One region of the Enterobacter sp. CP102 genome, then DNA from elsewhere that is predicted to be linked to it. Evidence: predicted binding sites of a transcription regulator. Region 1 holds the regulator's gene; each other region holds the start of a gene.
What was found. Region 1 encodes CRP, which controls carbon source genes, mostly activating them, when cyclic AMP is high. Its sites were predicted from a motif close to ATGTGANNNNNNTCACAT; they were not measured.

Region 2: a site for CRP is predicted at 1,979-1,996, ahead of bhsA (multiple stress resistance protein BhsA). Genes of this name have one in related genera too.
Region 3: a site for CRP is predicted at 2,732-2,749, ahead of N1249_RS01400 (YjcB family protein). Genes of this name have one in related genera too.
Region 4: a site for CRP is predicted at 2,593-2,610, ahead of N1249_RS10880 (sugar transporter). Genes of this name have one in related genera too.

Annotation. Positions count from the first base shown of each region.
Region 1 is NZ_CP104014.1:4,348,066-4,353,718, forward strand. Features, by position in the region: gene N1249_RS20615 (hydrolase) at 1-944, shown strand, start outside; gene N1249_RS20620 (YheU family protein) at 941-1,159, shown strand; gene N1249_RS20625 (phosphoribulokinase) at 1,191-2,060, shown strand; gene N1249_RS20630 (OsmC family protein) at 2,148-2,552, opposite strand; gene crp (cAMP-activated global transcriptional regulator CRP) at 2,863-3,495, shown strand; gene N1249_RS20640 (YccS/YhfK family putative transporter) at 3,553-5,640, shown strand.
Region 2 is NZ_CP104014.1:1,819,810-1,825,462, forward strand. Features, by position in the region: gene N1249_RS08490 (TonB-dependent siderophore receptor) at 1-988, opposite strand, end outside; gene N1249_RS08495 (TetR/AcrR family transcriptional regulator) at 1,188-1,823, opposite strand; gene bhsA (multiple stress resistance protein BhsA) at 2,069-2,326, shown strand; gene N1249_RS08505 (L,D-transpeptidase family protein) at 2,402-3,367, opposite strand; gene mfd (transcription-repair coupling factor) at 3,519-5,653, opposite strand, start outside.
Region 3 is NZ_CP104014.1:297,381-303,033, reverse strand. Features, by position in the region: gene N1249_RS01410 (EAL domain-containing protein) at 1-585, opposite strand, end outside; gene N1249_RS01405 (sensor domain-containing diguanylate cyclase) at 925-2,328, opposite strand; gene N1249_RS01400 (YjcB family protein) at 2,808-3,089, shown strand; gene ssb1 (single-stranded DNA-binding protein SSB1) at 3,167-3,691, opposite strand; gene uvrA (excinuclease ABC subunit UvrA) at 3,943-5,653, shown strand, end outside.
Region 4 is NZ_CP104014.1:2,305,292-2,310,944, reverse strand. Features, by position in the region: gene N1249_RS10895 (L-lactate dehydrogenase) at 1-865, shown strand, start outside; gene N1249_RS10890 (PhzF family phenazine biosynthesis protein) at 902-1,693, opposite strand; gene N1249_RS10885 (PhzF family phenazine biosynthesis protein) at 1,721-2,509, opposite strand; gene N1249_RS10880 (sugar transporter) at 2,685-3,881, shown strand; gene N1249_RS10875 (MarC family NAAT transporter) at 3,969-4,634, opposite strand; gene marR (multiple antibiotic resistance transcriptional regulator MarR) at 4,891-5,325, shown strand; gene marA (MDR efflux pump AcrAB transcriptional activator MarA) at 5,345-5,653, shown strand, end outside.

The sequences.
Region 1 (5,653 bases):
ACCGCCATTTGCAGACCATGTTGCCGCGCCTTATCCGCCGCAAGGTGCAGTTCACCCCACACTGGCAACGTCTGGACTTGCCGGACGGGGACTTTTTGGATCTCGCCTGGAGCGAAGAGCCGGAGCAGGCTAAACATAAACCCCGTCTGGTGGTGTTTCACGGTCTGGAAGGCAGCCTGTACAGCCCATATGCACATGGTCTGATCCAGGCGGCGAAAGAGCATGGCTGGCTCGGCGTGGTGATGCATTTTCGTGGGTGCAGCGGCGAGCCAAATCGCCAGAAGCGCATCTACCATTCAGGCGAAACCGAAGACGGCACCTGGTTTTTACACTGGCTGAGCGACAATTTTGGTACGGTGCCCACGGCGGCCGTGGGCTATTCGCTGGGCGGAAACATGCTGGCCTGCCTGCTGGCAAAAGAGGGCGACACGGTTCCTCTGGATGCTGCGGTGATTGTCTCTGCCCCGTTTATGCTGGAGCAGTGCAGCTACCATATGGAAAAAGGTTTTTCCCGGGTGTATCAGCGTTATCTGCTCAACCTGCTGAAAGCCAATGCCGCGCGTAAGCTTAAAGCCTACCCGGACACCCTGCCGGTGAGCCTGCGTCAGCTGAAGAAGGTGCGCCGTATTCGCGAGTTCGACGACTTGATCACTGCCAAAATTCACGGTTTTGCCGATGCGATAGATTACTATCGCCAGTGCAGCGCCATGCCGCTGTTGAGCAAAATCACCAAACCGACGCTTATCATCCATGCGAAAGATGATCCGTTCATGGATCATCACTCCATCCCCGCGCAGGAATTTCTGCCCTCCAACGTGCAGTATCAGCTGACCGAACATGGCGGCCACGTTGGCTTTGTCGGCGGCACGCTGAGACGCCCGCGGATGTGGCTGGAAACACGTATTCCAGCCTGGTTAACCGCTTTTCTGGACGGTAAAAAATGATTATCCCCTGGCAAGATCTGGCGCCCGAAACGCTCGATAATCTTATTGAAAGCTTTGTATTACGCGAAGGCACAGATTATGGTGAACAAGAACGTTCGCTTGAACAAAAGGTCAACGATGTAAAGCGCCAGCTCAAAAGTGGCGAGGTGGTGCTGGTATGGTCTGAGCTGCACGAAACGGTCAATATCATGCCCCGCAATGCCTTTCACGACTGACCTTTAACACTATTCCAGTCAGGGAGTTGCTATGTCTGCCAGACATCCGGTTATTGCCGTTACAGGCTCAAGTGGTGCGGGTACCACCACCACCAGCCTCGCCTTTCGCAAGATTTTCGCGCAACTGAATTTACGGTCCGCAGAGGTAGAAGGCGATAGCTTTCACCGCTACACCCGCCCTGAAATGGATATGGCGATCCGCAAAGCTCGCGATCTCGGCAAACACATCAGCTATTTTGGGCCAGATGCCAACGATTTCGGTCTGCTGGAGCAAACCTTCAAAGAATACGGACTGAGCGGCAAAGGCCAGTCGCGCAAGTATCTGCACACCTATGACGAAGCCGTTCCCTGGAACCAGGTGCCAGGCACTTTTACTCCCTGGCAGCCGCTTCCTGAACCTACCGACGTGCTGTTTTATGAAGGATTGCACGGCGGTGTGGTGACCACGCAGCATGACGTGGCACGCCACGTGGACCTGCTGGTCGGCGTTGTGCCGATTGTGAACCTGGAGTGGATCCAGAAGCTGACGCGCGATATCAGCGAGCGCGGTCATTCACGCGAAGCGGTGATGGATTCGGTTGTTCGTTCGATGGAAGATTACATTAACTTCCTGACGCCGCAGTTCTCACGCACCCACATCAACTTCCAGCGCGTGCCGACGGTAGATACCTCCAACCCGTTTGCGGCCAAAAGTATCCCGTCACTGGATGAGAGCTTTGTGGTGATCCATTTCCGTAATCTCGAAGGCATTGACTACCCCTGGCTGCTGGCTATGCTGCAAGGCTCGTTCATTTCTCACATGAATACGTTGGTGGTGCCGGGCGGGAAAATGGGGCTGGCGATGGAATTGATTATGACACCGCTGGTGCAGCGGCTGATGGAAGGGAAGCAGATCGCATAAGCTCGTTTTGCCCGGTGGCGCTACGCTTACCGGGCCTACGTGCGTGCTTTTGTTGGGCGGGTTAGCGCAGCGCCACCCGCCACAACATTACGCCTCGATCACTTCATACGAATGCGTTATTTTTACCGCTTTCTCCAGCATTAATGCCACAGAGCAGTATTTCTCCGCAGAAAGATCCACCGCGCGTGATACCGCAGCGTCTTTCAGCTCTTTGCCGGTCACAATAAAATGCAAATTGATGTGCGTAAACAGGCGTGGTGCTTCTTCACGACGTTCAGAAGTGAGTTTAACTTCGCAATCCGTCACGTCATGACGACCTTTTTGCAAAATCGACACCACGTCAATCGCGCTGCAACCACCTGCCGCCATCAGCACCATCTCCATTGGGCTTGGTGCTTTATCGCCGGAGTTCCCATCCATCAAAATCTGGTGTCCGGAAGCGGATTCGCCCAGGAACGTTAAACCTTCAACCCATTTCACACGCGCTTGCATATTCATTAACTCCAACGTTGCATTTTTGGTGACAGATTACGCGTACGTTACATTTCTCGCAACGGAAGGCGACCTGCATCATGCTGAAGCGAGACACCAGGAGACACGCGACAAAAGCTATGCTAAAACACTCTGGATGCTACAGTAATACATTGACGTTACACATGTATGCAGAGGACATCAAACTTTACTGGCTGCGAATATTACGACAGCCGACTTCCCAGGGTATGGGTAAGAATTCGATTGCAACCCCAGAGTCTGGATGCATCTTATGACTCTGGTGACAGCTTATAACAGAGGATAACAGCGCATGGTGCTTGGCAAACCGCAAACAGACCCGACTCTCGAATGGTTCTTGTCTCATTGCCACATTCATAAGTACCCATCGAAGAGCACGCTGATTCACCAGGGTGAAAAAGCGGAAACGTTGTATTACATCGTCAAAGGCTCGGTGGCAGTGCTGATCAAAGATGAGGAAGGGAAAGAAATGATCCTTTCTTATCTGAACCAGGGCGATTTCATCGGTGAACTGGGCCTGTTTGAAGAAGGCCAGGAACGTAGCGCCTGGGTTCGTGCAAAAACCGCGTGTGAAGTGGCCGAAATCTCTTACAAGAAATTCCGTCAGCTGATTCAGGTTAACCCTGACATCCTGATGCGTCTTTCTTCGCAGATGGCTCGCCGCCTGCAAGTCACGTCTGAGAAAGTGGGTAACCTCGCCTTCCTGGACGTAACGGGCCGTATCGCTCAGACCCTGCTGAACCTGGCGAAACAACCAGACGCAATGACCCACCCGGACGGAATGCAAATTAAAATTACCCGTCAGGAAATTGGTCAGATCGTGGGTTGCTCCCGTGAAACAGTAGGCCGTATTCTGAAAATGCTCGAAGACCAGAACCTGATCTCCGCCCACGGTAAAACCATCGTGGTTTACGGAACACGTTAATTCCGGTCAAACGGCGTGCCATCGCAAGGTGTCACGCCGTTTTTGTCTCTACTCCCCATGTGGCGCAGGCTAATTTATCACCCGGAAGTTAACTACGCACTGCGACAAACGCTGGTGTTGTGCCTTCCTGTGGCCGTGGGTTTGCTGCTGGGCCATCTGCAACAAGGTCTGTTGTTTTCCCTGGTTCCCGCCTGCTGCAACATTGCGGGTCTGGACACTCCGCATAAACGCTTTTTCAAACGCCTGATTATTGGCGGCTGTCTGTTTGCAGGCTGTAGCCTCGCCGTGCAACTGCTGCTTGCCCGTGATATTCCGCTCCCCCTGATCCTGACCGTGCTGGCCATGACGCTGGGCGTAACCGCTGAAATCAGCGCGCTACATGCCCGGTTGCTGCCCGCATCGTTGATTGCCGCCATCTTCACGCTGAGCCTCGCGGGGAATATGCCGGTATGGGAGCCGCTATTGATCTACGCGCTGGGAACCCTGTGGTACGGCGTGTTTAACTGGATCTGGTTCCGCCTGTGGCGCGAACAACCGCTGCGTGAATCGCTCAGCCTGCTCTACGTGCAGCTTGCCGACTACTGCGAAGCCAAGTACACCCTGCTCACTCAGCACACGGACCCGGAAAAATCGCTGCCGCCGCTGCTGGCGCGCCAGCAAAAAGTCGTGGATCTGATTAGCCAGTGTTACCAGCAGCTGCACATGCTCGCCGCCAATAAAAATCATGACTATAAGCGGCTGCTGCGTATCTTCCAGGTGGGTCTGGATTTGCAGGAACATATCTCTGTGAGCCTGCATCATCCGCAGGAGGTGCAAAAGCTGGTCGAGCGCAGCCACGCCGAGGCGGTGATCCGCTGGAATGCCCAAACCGTGGCAGCGCGCCTGCGCATCCTGGCTGACGATATCCTGTATCACCGCTATCCCACGCGTTTTAACATGGACAAGCAGCTCGGGGCGCTGGAGAAAATTGCCCATCAGCACGCGGATAACCCGGTGGGCCAGTTTGCGGCGTGGCACTTCAGCCGTATTTCCCGCGTCCTGCGGACTCAGCGGCCGCTTTACCCGCGTGACCTGATGGCCGATAAACAAAAGCGTCTGCCGCTGCTGCCAGCCCTGAAAAGCTATCTGTCTCTGAAATCTGCCGCGCTGCGTAATGCCGCGCGTATCAGCGTGATGCTCAGCGCCGCCAGCCTGATGGGCGTCGCGCTGCACCTGCCGAAACCGTACTGGATCTTAATGACCGTACTGTTTGTTACGCAGAACGGCTATGGTGCCACGCGGGTGCGCATTCTGCACCGGGCAGGCGGTACAATCGCGGGGCTAATCATTGCCGGCGTGACGCTGCACTTCCACGTACCAGAAGGCTATACGCTGCTGGGGATGCTGGCGATCACCATGGTGAGTTATCTGATTATTCGCAAGAACTATGGCTGGGCGATGGTGGGCTTTACGGTCACTGCGGTATATACCCTGCAACTGCTCACGCTCAATGGCGAACAGTTTATTATCGCCCGCCTGGTCGACACGCTGATTGGCTGCCTGATTGCCTTTGGCGGCCTGGTCTGGCTTTGGCCGCAGTGGCAAAGCGGGCTGTTGCGCCAGAACGCCCACGATGCGCTGGAAGCAGATCAACAAGCGATACGCCTGATCCTGAGCGACGACCCGCAGCCTTCGCCACTGGCGTATCAACGCATGAAAGTCAACCAGGCGCATAACGCCCTGTTTAACTCACTCAACCAGGCGATGCAGGAGCCGGGCTTTAATTCCCACTATCTGGCAGACATGAAACTGTGGGTAACGCACAGCCAGTTTATCGTCGAGCACATTAACGCCATGACCACGCTGGCGCGCGAGCACACCATGCTGACACCCGATCTGGCGCAGCGCTATTTGCAGTCCTGTGAGATTGCCCTGCAGCGATGTCAGCAGCGTCTGGAGTACGACGCGCCGGGAGAGGCGGGAGATTCGAACATTCTTGAAGCACCGGAAACACTGACGCATGGCCCAATGAGCACCCTGGAGCAGCATTTGCAGCGCATCCTCGGGCATCTGAGCACCATGCACACCATTTCGTCGGTGGCATGGCGTCAGCGTCCGCATCACGGAATTTGGCTAACGCGGATATTAAAGCGCACGCCGTATTGAATCACGTCCGGCT
Region 2 (5,653 bases), 2.3 Mb from region 1:
TGGTTTTTTGATCTACGGTCGGGAAGGGGTAGAAACGCAAGGATTCATCACGGTAGTAAATTTGCCCTACCAGCTCTTGCCCCCAGAAATCGGTGTCGGAATATTGCAGGCTGATGAGATGGCGCTCTGTCCCCGGAATGCGGTCGGAACTGAACCCGCTACGGGTCCGGGCGGTACCATTTCCGGTCACGGCACTCATGTTTTTATCGAGATAAAGCCCGTAATCATCGTCGCCCTGGCTTTTGTAATACTGCGTCACCACCTGCAACTGGCGGGTATCGCTGATGTCGATTGTGCCTGTACCCATCACATCCAGACGATCGGAATGTTGTAATCCTGTCTGGGTGTTATCGAAGGTGAGGGCGTCGCCGTTGCCATCATACCAGCCGCCAAAACGCTGATAAGCCACGGAGAGACGGCCTGATGCATGGTCATTCCCCCCGCTGACGGCGGTTGCCACGCGCTCGTCATGGTCATTGCTGTTGTTAAAGCCTGTCTTGCTGCCAAGCTCCAGATCAACCTGCGTTTCTGGCTGACCTTTTTTGGTCACGATGTTAATCAGACCGCCGGTACTGCCGCCACCGTACAGGGCCGTAGAGCCGGAAATAACTTCTATATGTTCGATGTTAAAAGGATCAATCGAATCAAGCTGGCGGCTGTCGGTACGCGAGGAGTTCAGACGCACGCCATCGATTAACACCACAATGGCGCGGCCGCGCATGTTCATGCCGTAGTTGGTTCGCCCCTGGCTGCTGACATCCATACCGGGGATCAACTGCCCGAGAATATCCTTGAACTCCTTGCCACCCTGGACTTGCTGTTCAATTTCATGTCCTTCGATAATCCATGTGGTTTGCGCCATTTCTGCCACGGTACGATGGCTGCGGTTGGCACTGACAATCAGGTTTTCTTCATTGGTTTGTTCGGCGTAAAGCGGCATCGCGATGGCCAGCAATACAGGATTTAGCACCCAGAGGCTTTTCTTCATCATCATTCCTTGTTGAGCGGTCGCTCTTTTTTATAGGCAGGTCAACATCACAATTTTGCATTGTGTAACAAATGTGAAAAATGCAAATGCGAATACTGCCGATAAAGAATCTTATTATCAACCCATCAAATAAGAGGATAAGCGCGGTGAGGAACAAAAATGGGGAAAGAGAGGGCGGCAAGGGAAGCCGCCCGGGGTATCAGATTTTAAGCAGTTCAGGCCACAGACGTAGCGTGGTGTGGGTAATGCTTTGCAGTTTTTCCAGGCTTGCGCCTTCACGGGCGCTTATCGACATACCCTGCAAAATACAGCTCAGGTATTGCGACAGCTCCTGCGGATGGCAATGGGCAGGAAGCTCACCTCGGCGCTGGCGTTCGGTAAGAAACGTACACAATGTCTCCTCCTGCATCGCGTGGCGCGATTTCACCGTGTTGGCAATCTCTTTAGAAGAGGCCGCAAGGGTGGCGGAGGTGTTGATCATAAAGCAGCCTGCTGGTGTATCTTTGCTGGTAAAGCAGGTGGCGACGGCGGTGAAATAGTCCCGCAGTGCTTGCTCAACTGTTTTTTCTTCGCAGAAAAGCTGCGCTTCGTGTTTCGCCGCAAAGCGCGAAATGTATCTGTCCAGAACCGCCCTGAACAGCCCCTCTTTATTCGTAAATTCTGCATACAGCGTGGGGGCTTTGGCGCCTGTGGCTTCCACAAGATCGGAGAGCGAGGTGGCTTCATACCCGTGCTGCCAGAAGAGTGTCATGGCCTTATCGAGCGCCGCTTCCCTGTCGAACACTTTTGGTCGGCCACGGCTTTTCTTTGCGCAACTCGTTACATCAGTTGTCATTTGCCGCGGATCCTCTGTTGGTTTGTTGAATGACCATTATAAAAATATTCGCCGCCCGCGACCAGCGCTGATTCAGCAAAAATATATTATTCATATGGGTATGAAAAATAACGAAATTAAAATTAATATAACGATCGTTATAAAAACATGTTGACGCGTGATGCGGATCACATTTATGATTTACCTATCGATCGTTAAGTAAATGACTAACGACCTCCAAATTCATCTGCCTAAAGGTAAAAATCATGAAAAACGTAAAAACCCTGATCGCCGCCGCTGTACTGAGTTCTCTGTCATTCGCAAGCTTTGCAGCTGTTGAAGTGCAATCTACCCCAGCTGACCAGCATAAAGTCGGTACTATCTCTGCAACAGCAGGTACTAACCTGGGTTCTCTGGAAGACCAGCTGGCACAGAAAGCAGAGGCGATGGGTGCGAAATCCTTCCGTATCACCTCTGTGACGGGTCCTAACACCCTTCACGGTACTGCGGTGATTTACAAATAAGTTTTGCAGAACCCTCATACTTGCCACTGCAAAAAAACGCCCTACATATGCAGGGCGTTTTGTTTTATTGCACTTTTACATCGTCTGCTGGGGAATATCCTGATGACGTGTAACGTCAACCGGCATCCCCGCGCGCGCCTCCATTGCCCGGCCTATCACCGCATCGTCAGTATCCTGGCTGGTTTTGAAGCGATACATCTCTGCATTGAGTGGGATCGGCAGCGTTTGCGGATCGTCACCGATATTTTTCGATAATGGCTGATGGATCTCCACCAGGCGTTTACCGCCAGGCTCTTCAGACACCTTGATCGGCGTATTGATAATGTTCACTTTTGTTCCTGGCGCTATCACTTTGTACAGGGTCTTGATGTCGTCATCACGCAGGCGAATACAGCCGGAACTGACGCGCATTCCAATACCAAAATCAGCATTGGTTCCGTGCAGAAGATAAACACCACCGTAAGCGGCAAGGCGGATGGCATGGTGGCCCATCGGGTTATCCGGGCCAGCCGGAACCACCGCCGGTAAATCTATCCCCTGAGCCTTATAGCGTGCGCGAATATTGGCGGTCGGTGTCCAGGTAGGATTGGCGCGTTTATCCGACACGGTGGTCACCATGGTTGGCGTGAGCGTATCGCCGCCCAGCTGGCCAATGCCAATAGGGTAGACGGTCACTTCGTTCCTGCCCGGCGGGTAGTAATAGAGTCGTAATTCGGCGAGGTTAATCACAATCCCTTCGCGCGGCGCATCAGGCAGCAACGTTTGCAGAGGAATGGTTAACACGCTACCGGCGCGAGGCACATACGGGTCAACGCCCGGGTTAGCCTGTAACAGCGCCAGGAAGCCCACGTTATATTTTTTTGCAATCGCCTCAAGTGAACCGCCATTGTTTTCAACTACATGAAAGCGGTTTTCACCCACCACACGGCTACCGGCAGGGGGAAGAGGCCAGGTGTTAGCCCGGGCTGGAAGCGCTATTGCCACGGTCGCAGCCAGCGCAAACAAGGTTATCCAGCGAGTCATACGCGAAGAGGTCATCATCACCATAATCCATATCAATGATAAGGTTATTGTTATTTAAAGAGTTAACGATAATTATGGCGAATGGATGTGTCGGGAAATCCAGGAGGTTTGCAAAGAGTTTGTAAATTGTCTCCCCGGCAGCGTGTATTCCACCGGGGAGAAAGGCTGGTCAGGCGATCGCGTTTTCTTCCAGCTGGCGCATAAAGTTACGCACCCAGTCCATGCGGGTTTTACGTTCAGCCAGCTCCTGGGTGAACTTCAGGCGCGTTGGCCCGTCCAGGCGGAAATGCTGCGGCTGTTTTTGCAGTAAACCAATCAGCCACATCGGATTGACGTGATTCTTCTCGGCAAACTCAATCACGCCACCTTTTTCATTACCTTCCAGCTTACGAATGCCCAGTTTCTGTGCCTGCTGGCGCAGCCGGGCAATATCCAGCAGGTTTCGCGCGGCATCCGGCAGCAGGCCAAAGCGGTCAATAAGCTCCACTTTGATCTCCTCCAGCTCGTTTTCGCTTTTCGCACTGGCAATGCGTTTATAGAACGACAGGCGGGTGTTCACATCCGGGATAAAATCGTCCGGCAGCAGGGACGGCATTCGCAGCTCGACATCCGTTTGCTGGCTGGTCAAATCTTCCAGTGACGGCTCACGCCCGGCTTTGAGCGCATCAACGGCATTTTCCAGCAGCTCCATGTACAGCGAGAAGCCTATGGTTTCCATCGAGCCACTCTGGTCTTCACCCAGCAGTTCACCGGCACCGCGGATCTCCAGGTCGTGGGTTGCCAGGGCAAAGCCTGCACCCAGATCTTCCAGCGAGGCGATGGCTTCCAGACGCTTTTGTGCGTCAGTGGTCATTGCTTTTGGATGTGGCGTCAGCAGCCAGGCGTAGGCCTGGTGATGCGAACGCCCAACGCGGCCACGCAGCTGGTGCAGCTGCGCCAGACCAAAGTGATCCGCGCGTTCAATGATGATGGTGTTGGCCGTTGGGATGTCGATACCGGTTTCAATAATGGTGGTACAGACCAGCACGTTAAAACGCTGGTGGTGGAAATCGTTCATCACCCGTTCCAGCTCGCGTTCACGCATCTGCCCGTGCCCGATGGCGATACGAGCTTCTGGAACCAGCTCGGCCAGTTTATCTGCCGCTTTCTGGATGTTTTCGACATCGTTAAAGAGATAGTAAACCTGCCCGCCGCGCAGTACTTCACGCAGAATGGCTTCGCGTACCACCAGGCTGTCGTACTCGCGTACGAAGGTTTTTACCGCCAGGCGGCGCGCCGGTGGTGTGGCAATAATTGACAGATCGCGCATTCCACTCATTGCCATATTCAGGGTTCGCGGGATTGGCGTGGCGGTTAAGGTCAGGATATCGACATCGGAACGCATCGCTTTGATACGCTCTTTATGACGCACGCCAAATCGGTGCTCTTCATCGACAATCAGCAGCCCTAAATCTTTCCACTTCACGTCGCTTTGCAGCAGTTTGTGGGTACCGATCAGAATATCGATCTTGCCTTCGCCTGCCTGCTCCAGAATTTGCGTCTGCTCTTTGGCGCTGCGGAAACGGGAAAGCATTTCGACACGTACCGGCCAGTTGGCGAAGCGATCGCGGAAGTTGTCATAATGCTGCTGGGCGAGAAGGGTGGTCGGCACCAGCACGGCGACCTGCTTGTTGTTCTCCACGGCCAGAAACGCCGCGCGCATCGCCACTTCGGTTTTACCAAAGCCCACGTCGCCGCACACCAGCCGGTCCATCGCCAGTGGCTGGCACATATCGCTCAACACCGCATTGATGGCCTGAGCCTGATCCGGCGTGGTTTCGAACGGGAAGCTGTCGCAGAACAGCTGATACTGCTCTTTATCGTGCTTAAAGGCGTAACCTTCTTTGGCTGCGCGTTGGGCGTAAATGTCCAGCAGCTCGGCGGCCACATCACGTACTTTCTCGGCGGCTTTCTGGCGTGCGCGGGCCCAGGCATCACCACCCAGTTTATGCAGCGGCGCATTTTCTTCGGCCCCCCCGGCATAACGGCTAATCAGATGCAGTGACGAAACCGGCACGTAAAGTTTGGCGTCGTTGGCGTAAGTCAGCATCAGGTATTCGCCCTTAATGCCACCCGCTTCAAGGGTGGTCATTCCCTGATAACGGCCGACACCGTGCTCAAGGTGAACAATGGGCTGCCCCGGGTGCAATTCCGCCAGGTTGCGGATAAGTGTGTCCGGGTTAATGGTGCGGCGGCTATCCTGGCGGCGACGTGCCACACGTTCGCCCAGCAGGTCGCTTTCGCAAATCAAGGCCAGATTATTGA
Region 3 (5,653 bases), 730 kb from region 1:
TAATGAAACGTTGGCCTGCGTGCTGACTGAAAAAAATGCATTGGTAACGGTGTCATATACTCCCCACGCCAGCGAATGATCGTTCGACATTACCTCGCTGTAAGAAAGTGGATTAACCACAACGACATAATTCCCGCGCTGCATATACGTCATTTTATAACCGGTAAAAAATGGCGTATCGCGATAATAATAGATAGCAACGTCAGGCTTACGTTTGTAATTGGCGGGAGATATTAAGTAAGGGTGTTCAGGCGTAAGAATTGTCGAACAAAGAAAATTCTGACCTTCAGCATAAATTAAATCAGCGACGAACAAACGGCCACGCACAACGTTCAACATATATTGACGATGTCCAGGCGTACACAATTTACCCCGGTATTTTTCGGCGTCATTACGCGCCAGGTCAACTTGTTGAATTACAAGCTCTGTTTTATCTAACGCCAGCTCGGCAAATGTTCGTAATTGGGCACTTGTTTCTGTTACGGCTCTGAGCTGGGCAAACCATAGCGCAAGCATCACCGGTAGCAGAACTACCATGATGATCCCTACCACCCTTAGCATCTTGCGCCGTGCGCTACGATTCATTTCCCGCCCTATATCCCTGCATTTTGTACGCCTGTAGTAATGAAGGCCGGATGCTTTGATAAACAGGTGATTACGTTGCATGAATCATGCGAAGTTAGCAACTGACTTTTAGTATTAAAAATCTTAATTTTCGTTATGCCGATAATATTCTCCCGTAAGCCAAACTGAAAGTATTCGTTCCGTTTCTATTAAGGAAAATAATTATCCAGTCTGAGCGGGAGGTTTTAAGATAACACAACAGAGGATCGGTGATTAAGCTAAACTATTGGCAGCATGAAAAAAGAACACGTTGAACATGAAATTTTATGCCATTTGGCGATAAGTCATCCCTGATTCGATTTATAAATAATCAGAAGCCAGCACTGTTTTTCCTCTTCCTGTACGCTTCGCATCATATAACGCTTTATCTGCTCGCGTGAGTAATGCCGAGGTATCGCGCTGACCCTGGCCCACTTCAACCACACCAGCACTAAAAGCAAGCTCCAGCTTTCTGTCGCCGACCATCAGGGGTTTTACCTTCAATATGTGACGTAACTGGTTGGAGAGTCGTGTTGCGGCATCGCCGTCTGTTCGCGCCAGCAACAGTAAAAACTCTTCACCGCCCACACGCCCCAGTGCCGATCCGGCCGGGCTGATTTCCCGTAGCCGATCGCAAAAATGGATCAGTGCGGCATCGCCAACCAGATGCCCCCATTCATCGTTGATTTGTTTAAAATAATCCAGATCGAACATCAGCACGCAGAAGTGGCTGTCTACATCCTGTCGCGAATTCGCCGCCAGCGCCGATTTAAGCTTTTGCAAAATTGCTGAGCGGTTAAAACAGCCGGTGAGATCGTCAGTGGTGGCCTTAACCGCCAGCTGCTGTTCAGCTTTTTTCCGCTCGGTAATATCCAGACCAATATTCAGAATCGAGTTGTCGGGTAACAAGATGTTAGACCACAGAATGGTTAGCTGCATCCCGTCTCTGCGCAGAGGATGCCATTCATACATATCTTTAAGGGGAGAAACATGCACAGACTCCCGCACCCGTCGACGCTCTTCAGGATCAGGATAGAAAAGAACCAGCGGATCGGAATGCGCAGCGACCTCCGCCATACTCCAGCCAAACACTTTTTCACACTCTGCATTCCACAATACACAACGGTTATGTTTGTCAAAGGAGTTCATGAGCACCGGGGCTCGCTCGAACAAGGTTTTATACTGCGTGACTACCCGTTGCATTTCTTGCGCCGTTTTTTCTCGCGCGATAATTTCTTCAAAATAGTCTTTTAGCTTCTCAACCAGCACCACCACGATATTTTTAAGGATCGGGAGAGAATTGAGTCGTTCATCAAACGCTAAAAAGAAATAGCCACTACAGTGCCAGTCGTGTGAAGAGAGTTTGCATAAAACACCGCTTTGTAACTGCGTGTAGCCCGGATGTTGGGCAGGAAAAAGCGCGCGGCCGATATGCTCTTTCCAGTACACCACCCGCCATGATCGGTTATGGCGCTGCAGCGCGGTACTGGCAAGAAAATCAGTCACGTCAAAAGAGTGACAGGTGACGTCACCTGCGCACACCACTCGTTGCAATCCGTCATCGTCATCAACGCTGACCCAGGCAAGTGTTGAACCTAAAACCCGGTTAATAGTGTCCAGCATTTCCGATAAAGAGCACTGAGAATTAAGCAGTGGCATAAGCTTCGCCAGTGCGTGCAGCGCCTGCATACTGTCATTAACAATATCGCGTCGTTTTTCTTTCATCATTTGTTCGCAGGTCATTAAATGATAGACCGACCGCAACATATATTCAGATTAAAAAAAACGTTAATTACTGAATAAAAATTCAGAATAATGAAATAACACTCTGTGTGTAATGAAAATGATACGCATCAGAAAAAAACCAAAAAATTCAAAAACCTGAATTATTAGTTACGAGTACATTTATTTGTCCACTCAAGCATAATCTATAGGGTTTATGCTGTAAACGTTATACAACTTTTGAAATATTGCAGAGGTTTGGCTATCTCAATGAATTCATTACAAAGAGTGAGGAAAGCCCACCATTAGCCTGCAAAGATATATTTTCACTTGCGTTCAAAAGCATATCTCGTGTCTATACCTGCCACTATTTTCATCATCCTGACACTGGCGAATAAAACAGCAAGTGTGATATAGTTCACATATCTTATGTAACTCAAAACACTGTTTCAGTCGTTCGTCTGCTTTTCGAGGATAGGTTTATGGCAACCATTACCACCAGCATGGTTCTCCTGCGCTGGCCGTTGTTCAGTGCGGTTTTGATGTTTTTAGCCAGCACGCTGAATATTCAATTTCGTAAATCTGACTATGCTGGCCTTGCGGTGATCAGCACCGTGCTGGGACTGGGCGCGGCATGTTGGTTTGCAACGGGCTTGCTTGGCATCACCCTGCTGGATATCGCAACCATCTGGGAAAATGTGAAAGTCGTCATGGTTGAAGCAATGAGCCACACTCCGCCGGACTGGCCGATGGTAATTACCTGACAGAGTAATTCCTGCGGGTACTGATGAGCACAATAAAAAACCTCGCAAATGCGAGGTTTTTTTATGCCTGACAGAAATCAGAACGGGATATCGTCGTCGAAGTCCATTGGCGGCTCATTAGATGGCGCCGGAGCAGACTGCTGCTGCGGACGAGACTGCGCGCCGCCGCTGAACTGGTTGCCGCCCTGTGGCTGCTGAGGCTGACCCCAACCGCCCTGCTGCTGGCCGCCACCTGCTGGTGCGCCACCGCCCTGACGACCACCCAGCATCTGCATGGTGCCGCCGACGTTGACCACGATTTCGGTCGTGTATTTTTCAGCACCGGACTGATCGGTCCATTTACGGGTACGCAGCTGGCCTTCGATGTAAACCTGAGAACCTTTACGCAGGTACTCACCCGCCACTTCAGCCAGTTTGCCGAACAGCACAACACGGTGCCATTCGGTCTGCTCTTTCATTTCACCGGTCGCTTTATCACGCCAGGATTCGGAAGTAGCCAGCGTAATGTTGGCAACTGCGCCACCACTCGGCATATAGCGTACTTCCGGGTCCTGGCCCAGATTACCGACGAGAATCACCTTGTTTACGCCTCTGCTGGCCATGTTCGTGTCTCCTGAATACGTTTCTTAATAGTGTAAACGCGCGAGTGTATCATTTCCACGCGGCAATTTGCATAGTTGCGTAGCCAGTTCAGAAATCTCTCGCGAACTCGACATTGTTACACAGAGAATCAGAAAATGCATTCCAATACTGTATATTCAAACAGGTCAATTTGTGTCATAATTAGCCGTTTCTGACAGCCGGTTGTCCTTCAAACAAACCAGGCAAACAGTGTTCCTACCGGGAAAGGTGAATGGATAAGATCGAAGTTCGGGGCGCCCGCACCCACAATCTCAAGAATATCAACCTCATTATCCCTCGCGATAAACTCATCGTCGTGACCGGGCTTTCGGGGTCTGGCAAATCCTCACTGGCTTTCGACACTTTATACGCCGAAGGACAGCGTCGTTACGTTGAATCGCTCTCTGCCTACGCCCGGCAGTTCCTGTCGTTAATGGAAAAGCCGGACGTTGACCATATTGAAGGGTTGTCACCTGCTATCTCTATTGAGCAGAAATCGACTTCACATAACCCGCGTTCAACCGTGGGTACGATTACCGAAATTCATGACTACCTGCGTCTGCTGTTTGCACGCGTAGGTGAGCCGCGCTGCCCGGATCACGATGTGCCGCTGGCCGCACAAACCGTGAGCCAGATGGTCGATAATGTGCTGGCACAGCCGGAAGGCAAACGCCTGATGCTGCTCGCGCCTATCATTAAAGAGCGTAAAGGCGAGCACACCAAAACGCTGGAAAACCTGGCAAGCCAGGGCTACATCCGTGCGCGTATCGACGGCGAAGTGTGTGACCTGTCTGATCCACCGAAGCTGGAATTGCAGAAGAAACACACCATCGAAGTGGTGATTGACCGTTTCAAAGTGCGCGAGGATCTGGCGACACGTCTGGCCGAATCGTTTGAAACAGCGCTCGAACTCTCTGGCGGCACCGCCGTGGTGTCCGACATGGACGACCCGAAAGCCGAAGAGCTGCTCTTCTCAGCGAACTTTGCCTGCCCGATTTGCGGCTACAGTATGCGCGAGCTGGAACCACGCCTGTTCTCATTCAACAACCCGGCGGGGGCATGTCCGACCTGCGACGGCCTGGGCGTGCAGCAGTATTTTGACCCGGACCGTGTGATTCAGAATCCGGAGCTGTCCCTGGCTGGCGGCGCGATCCGCGGCTGGGATAAGCGCAACTTCTACTATTTCCAGATGCTCAAGTCGCTGGCAGAACACTATAAATTCGACGTTGAGGCTCCGTGGGCCAGCCTGAGCGCAAACGTGCACAAAGTGATCCTCTTCGGTTCCGGTAAAGACAATATCGAATTCAAATACATGAACGATCGTGGCGATACCTCCGTGCGCCGTCACCCGTTTGAAGGCGTGCTGCACAACATGGAGCGCCGTTACAAAGAGACGGAATCCAGCGCTGTGCGTGAAGAGCTAGCGAAATTTATCAGCAACCGCTCCTGCGCCACCTGCGACGGCACGCGTCTGCGTCGCGAAGCGCGTCATGTGTTTGTCGAAAATACCGCGCTGCCGACCATCTCAGACATGAGCATCGGCCACGCGATGGACTTCTTCACTAACCTGAAGCTTTCCGGCCAGCGCGCGAAAATCGCAGAAAAAGTACTGAAAGAGATTGGCGATCGCCTGAAATTCCTGGTGAACGTTGGTCTGAACTACCTGACGCTTTCCCGCTCGGCTGAAACGCTCTCCGGCGGTGAAGCGCAGCGTATCCGCCTGGCAAGCCAGATTGGTGCGGGCTTAGTGGGCGTGATGTACGTGCTGGATGAGCCGTCTATCGGCCTGCATCAGCGCGATAACGAACGCCTGCTCGGTACGCTTATCCACCTGCGTAACCTCGGCAACACGGTGATTGTGGTCGAGCACGATGAAGATGCTATTCGTGCCGCTGACCACGTTATCGATATCGGCCCGGGCGCAGGCGTGCACGGCGGCCAGG
Region 4 (5,653 bases), 2.0 Mb from region 1:
GAACATTTGTGAAGAGCTGATCCTCGTCGACTTGAACCGCGAGCGGGCTCAGGGCCATGCGCAGGATCTCAGCGATGCAGCCGCCTATATGCCGGGGATGATGACGATTTCAACCCGTGATGCCAGCGAGTGTGCCGATGTCGATATCGCGGTGATCACCGTTTCGGGCGGTGCGCTGAAACCGGGGCAAACCCGTCTTGATGAACTGAGCAGTACCGCGCGTATTGTGAAAAGCATTGTCCCGCAGATGATGGAAAACGGCTTTAAGGGCATTTTCCTGATTGCCACCAATCCATGCGACATCATTACCTGGCAGGTGTGGAAGCTGTCTGGCCTGCCGCGCAACCAGGTTATCGGCACCGGCGTGTGGCTGGATACCACCCGTCTTCGCCGCACACTGGCGCAGGAGCTGGATATCGGGGCGCAAAGTATTGATGCCTTTATCCTTGGCGAACATGGGGATACCCAGTTCCCGGTCTGGTCGCACTCGTCGGTTTACGGTTCCCCCATTGCCGGGGTCTACCAGCGTCATACCGGGAAAGCGCTCGATAAAGAGCAACTGGCGGAAAAAGTCCGCAAGCTGGGGTTTGAGATTTACAACCGCAAGGGATGCACGGAATACGGGATCGCCGGGACCATTGCCGAGATTTGCCGCAACATTTTTACCGGCAGCCACCGCGCGCTGGCGATCTCCTGCATTCTGGATGGAGAGTATGGCGTAGACGGTGTGGCGATTGGCGTGCCTGCGGTGCTGGCACAGGGCGGCGTGCAGCAGATTATTGAATTGCAGCTGGCGGAAGAAGAACAGGCCAAATTCCGCCACTCTGTTGAGGTGATTAAAAACAATATCGCCCGTCTGCCCTGACCAGAAAACAGGGATGACGGGCGGAGCATCACTCAGTTAGCGCAGATAAATACGGCCTTTCAGATACAGCGTGGCCTGTCCGCCAATCAACACACGATCGCCCTGCAATTCGCAGCGCAAATCCCCGCCCCGCCGGGATACCTGGCGGGCGTTTAACTGGGTTTTGCCCAGTTTCTCGCTCCAGTACGGGATTAACATGCTGTGCGCTGAACCGGTCACCGGATCTTCCGGCACCCCTTCTCCCGGGCAGAAGAAACGGCTGACAAAATCATACTGGTCACCCGGCGCGGTGATGCAGACCATTTTATCCAGCGGGATCATCGCCGGGATATCCGGCGTCAAGGACTCCACCTGCTGCTGGTTTTCCAGCACCACCATGTAATCACGCCCTACACGCACCTCTTTTGCACTGCTGATACCCAGCGCGCTGAGGAGTAACGCCGGTGGGTTGTCTACCACCTCCGTAGACCATGCCGGGAAGTTCAGTGTCAGCCAGTCACCGTGACGTTTTACCGTCAGGTTGCCAACAAAACGGGTGGAGAATTTTATTTCCGTATGCGGATAGTTGAGATATTCAAAAATGACATGGGCGGCCGCCAGCGTGGCGTGCCCACAGAGGTTAATCTCGTCCAGCGTGGTGAACCAGCGCAGTTCGAATCCGTCATCCGTGTGCACAAAGAACGCGGTTTCCGACTGGTTGTGTTGTTGCGCCATCCTGAGCAGCGTTTCGTCCGGCAACCACGCTTCCAGCGGGCAAACGGCTGCTGCGTTGCCGCCAAAGGAGGTGTCACTAAAGGCATCTACCAGATAAAAATCAATTTCCTGCATTGTCTCTTCCCCTGTTGTTATATGTTCTTAGCGCAAAAATACGGTGCCTTTCAGATAGAGCGACGCCTGGCCGCCCATCAGTACGCGTTGCCCGTTCAGCTCACAGCGGACATCACCGCCGCGGGCTGATATCTGGCGGGCGAACAGTGAGGTTTTCCCCAGCCTCTCGCTCCAGTACGGGATAAGCATGGTGTGCGATGAGCCGGTGACTGGATCTTCCCAGACGGCAACGCCCGGCGAGAAAAAGCGGCTGACAAAATCGTATTGCCCGTTGCCGCGTGCGGTAACGGCCACCTTATGTTCACCTGGCGTCATCGCTGAGATGTCCGGTGCGACCGCTTCCACCTGCTGTTGGTTTTCCAGCACAATGACCCAGGCCCGGCCTTTGCGCGCTTCAACATAGTGGCTTATCCCAAGCGCCGAAAGCAACTCTGGCGGCGGAGTTTGTGCTTCGGTTGGGCAGGCCGGGAAATCCAGCGTCATCCAGTCACCGTCGCGGCTGACGGTCAGCCGGCCAGAGGCGGTATCAAAATGAATACGTGAATCGGGGTAACCCAGTTCGTTAAACAAGACATATGCGCTGGCGAGCGTTGCATGACCACAGAGATTGACCTCCGTTACGGTGGTGAACCAGCGAAGTTCGATGCCGCCCTTGCTGCACACAAAAAACGCGGTTTCCGACTGGTTATGCTGCTGCGCCATTTTGAGTAACGTCTCATCCGGCAGCCACTCCTTTAACGGGCAGACTGCCGCCGGATTGCCCCCAAACGCGGTATCGCTGAACGCATCAACCAGATAAAAATCAATCTCCTGCATTGTCTTACCCCCTGTTTTTGTTGTGCTGTTCCTTATATTCAATGAAAACACCCGCCGTCGCTACCGCTGTCATAAGGTAAATTTTGAGAACTGAGTCACATAATGATTGAGTTTTAGCCGTTTAACACTTTAAGATCCCCGTCACATCCTCCAGGCAACGGTCCCAGACATCCCTATGACAACAAACACAGTTTCCCGCAAAGTCGCGTGGCTACGTGTGGTCACGCTTGCCATCGCAGCGTTTATCTTTAATACCACTGAATTTGTCCCCGTTGGGCTGTTGTCCGACATCGCGGAGAGTTTCCAGATGGAAACCGCTCAGGTTGGCATCATGCTAACCATTTACGCCTGGGTGGTAGGCATGATGTCGCTGCCGTTTATGCTGCTGACCAGCCAGATGGAGCGGCGCAAACTGCTGATTGGGTTGTTCGCCTTATTTATCGCCAGCCACGTGCTGTCGTTTATGGCCTGGAACTTTACCGTGCTGGTGATAAGCCGCATCGGGATTGCCTTTGCCCACGCGGTCTTCTGGTCAATCACCGCCTCGTTAGCCATCCGACTCGCCCCTGCCGGTAAGCGCGCCCAGGCGTTAAGCCTGATCGCAACCGGTACCGCGCTGGCGATGGTTTTAGGCTTGCCGATTGGCCGTGTGGTGGGGCAATACTTTGGCTGGCGAACCACCTTCTTCGCCATTGGCGTAGGCGCCCTGGTTACGCTGCTGTGCCTGATCAAACTGCTGCCAAAAATGCCAAGCGAACACTCGGGTTCACTGAAAAGCCTGCCGCTGCTGTTCCGCCGTCCTGCGCTGATGAGTATCTATTTGCTCACCGTGGTGGTGGTAACGGCACACTATACGGCCTACAGCTATATCGAACCGTTTGTGCAGACCGTGGCCGGTTTTAGTGCAAACTTTGCCACCGTGTTACTGCTGATCCTGGGGGGCGCAGGCATCATCGGTAGCGTGCTGTTCGGGAAACTGGGTAATCAGCACGCGTCGCTGCTGGTGAGCAGTGCCATTGGGCTGCTGCTGGCGTGCCTGCTTCTGCTGATGCCCGCGGCAGACAGCGAAATGCATCTTGCCGTACTGAGCATTTTCTGGGGCGTGGCGATCATGATTATCGGTCTGGGAATGCAGGTTAAAGTTCTGGCGCTTGCGCCCGACGCCACCGACGTGGCCATGGCGCTTTTCTCCGGGATATTTAACATTGGGATCGGTGCAGGTGCGCTGGTGGGCAATCAGATAAGCCTGCACTTTTCGATGGCGTCGATTGGTTATATTGGCGCAATCCCGGCGCTGGCGGCGTTTATCTGGTCGGTTTTGATTTTCCGCAAATGGCCGGTGGCGATGGAAGAACAAGGCCAGCATGGGTGACATTTGTTTGTGCCGGGTGGCGGCTTCGCCTTACCCGGCCTACAAAACCCGTAGGCCCGTGCAAGCAACCCGCCGCCGGGCAAAACATCAATGATAGGTCTTAATAATTTCCAGCACGCCGTTAATAATAAACTGCACGCCCATACAGACCAGCAGGAAGCCCATCAGACGAGAAATAGCTTCAATACCGCCCTTGCCCACCCAACGCATAATCGCGCCAGAACTGCGCAAAGAACCCCACACAATAATCCCGATAAGCGCAAAGATGATTGGCGGTGCCACAGTGATAACCCAGTCCGGGAAAGTAGCGCCGTCACGCACCGTTGAGGCAGAACTGATGATCATGGCTATCGTCCCTGGCCCGGCGGTGCTTGGCATCGCTAAAGGGACAAAGGCAATGTTGGCGGAAGGTTCCGTTTCCAGCTCCTCGGATTTACTTTTAGCTTCCGGCGACTCATGCGCTTTTTGCGCCGGGAACAGCATCCGAAAACCGATAAACGCAACAATCAGCCCACCCGCAATACGCAGACCCGGAATCGAGATCCCGAAGGTGTTCATCACCAGTTGTCCGGCGTAATACGCAACCATCATGATCGCAAAAACGTATACAGAAGCCATCATCGACTGATGATTGCGCTCTGCACTGTTCATATTCCCTGCCAGCCCTAAAAACAGCGCAACCGTCGTCAACGGGTTAGCCAGCGGCAGCAAGACCACCAGCCCAAGACTAATTGCTTTAATCAAATCCAACATAGTGCGTCGTCGTCCTTATCCATAATTCAACACGGCAATTATAGGGTGAAACTGGCCGTTTCAGCCATTGGCACAACGTAAGGATTATTTTCGCTGCTGAATCATAACTATCAGTTATGTTTTTGATTTGAAAGCCCCAAAAAAAAGTTCATGAAACGTTTTAGCAATTCGTGGCATCGGCTGATTCATTCAGTTGACTTATACTTGCCTGAGCAATAATATCTGCCGTGACTAACTACTTGCCAGGGCAACCATTGTGAAAAGCACCAGTGATCTCTTTAACGAAATTATTCCGCTGGGTCGTCTTATTCATATGGTTAATCAGAAAAAAGATCGCCTGCTTAATGAATACCTGTCTCCGCTGGATATCACCGCAACACAGTTCAAAGTGCTGTGTTCCATTCGCTGCGAAGTGTGTATCACGCCGGTAGAGCTGAAAAAGGTGCTCTCTGTAGATCTCGGTGCCCTGACTCGAATGCTGGATCGACTCGTCTGCAAAGGATGGATAGAACGAAGCCCTAACCCGAATGACAAACGCGGCGTACTGGTGAAACTGACCAGCGACGGCGCGGCGATGTGTGAGCAATGTCATCAATTAGTAGGACAAACAACGCACCAGGAACTAACAAAAAACTTAACGGCGGATGAAGTGGCAACGCTTGAGCACTTGCTTAAGAAAATACTGCCGTAATACAGAAAGAGGTATGACGATGTCCAGACGCAATACTGACGCTATCACTATTCATAGCATTTTGGACTGGATCGAAGATAACCTGGAATCGCCGCTCTCCCTTGAGAAAGTGTCAGAGCGTTCAGGTTACTCAAAATGGCACCTGCAACGGATGTTTAAAAAAGAGACCGGTCATTCATTAGGACAATACATTCGCAGCCGCAAGCTGACGGAAATTGCCCAGAAGCTCAAAGAAAGCAATGAACCGATCCTTTATCTGGCGGAGCGGTATGGGTTTGAATCGCAACAGACCTTAACGCGTACGTTTAAGAACTACTTCGACGTGCCG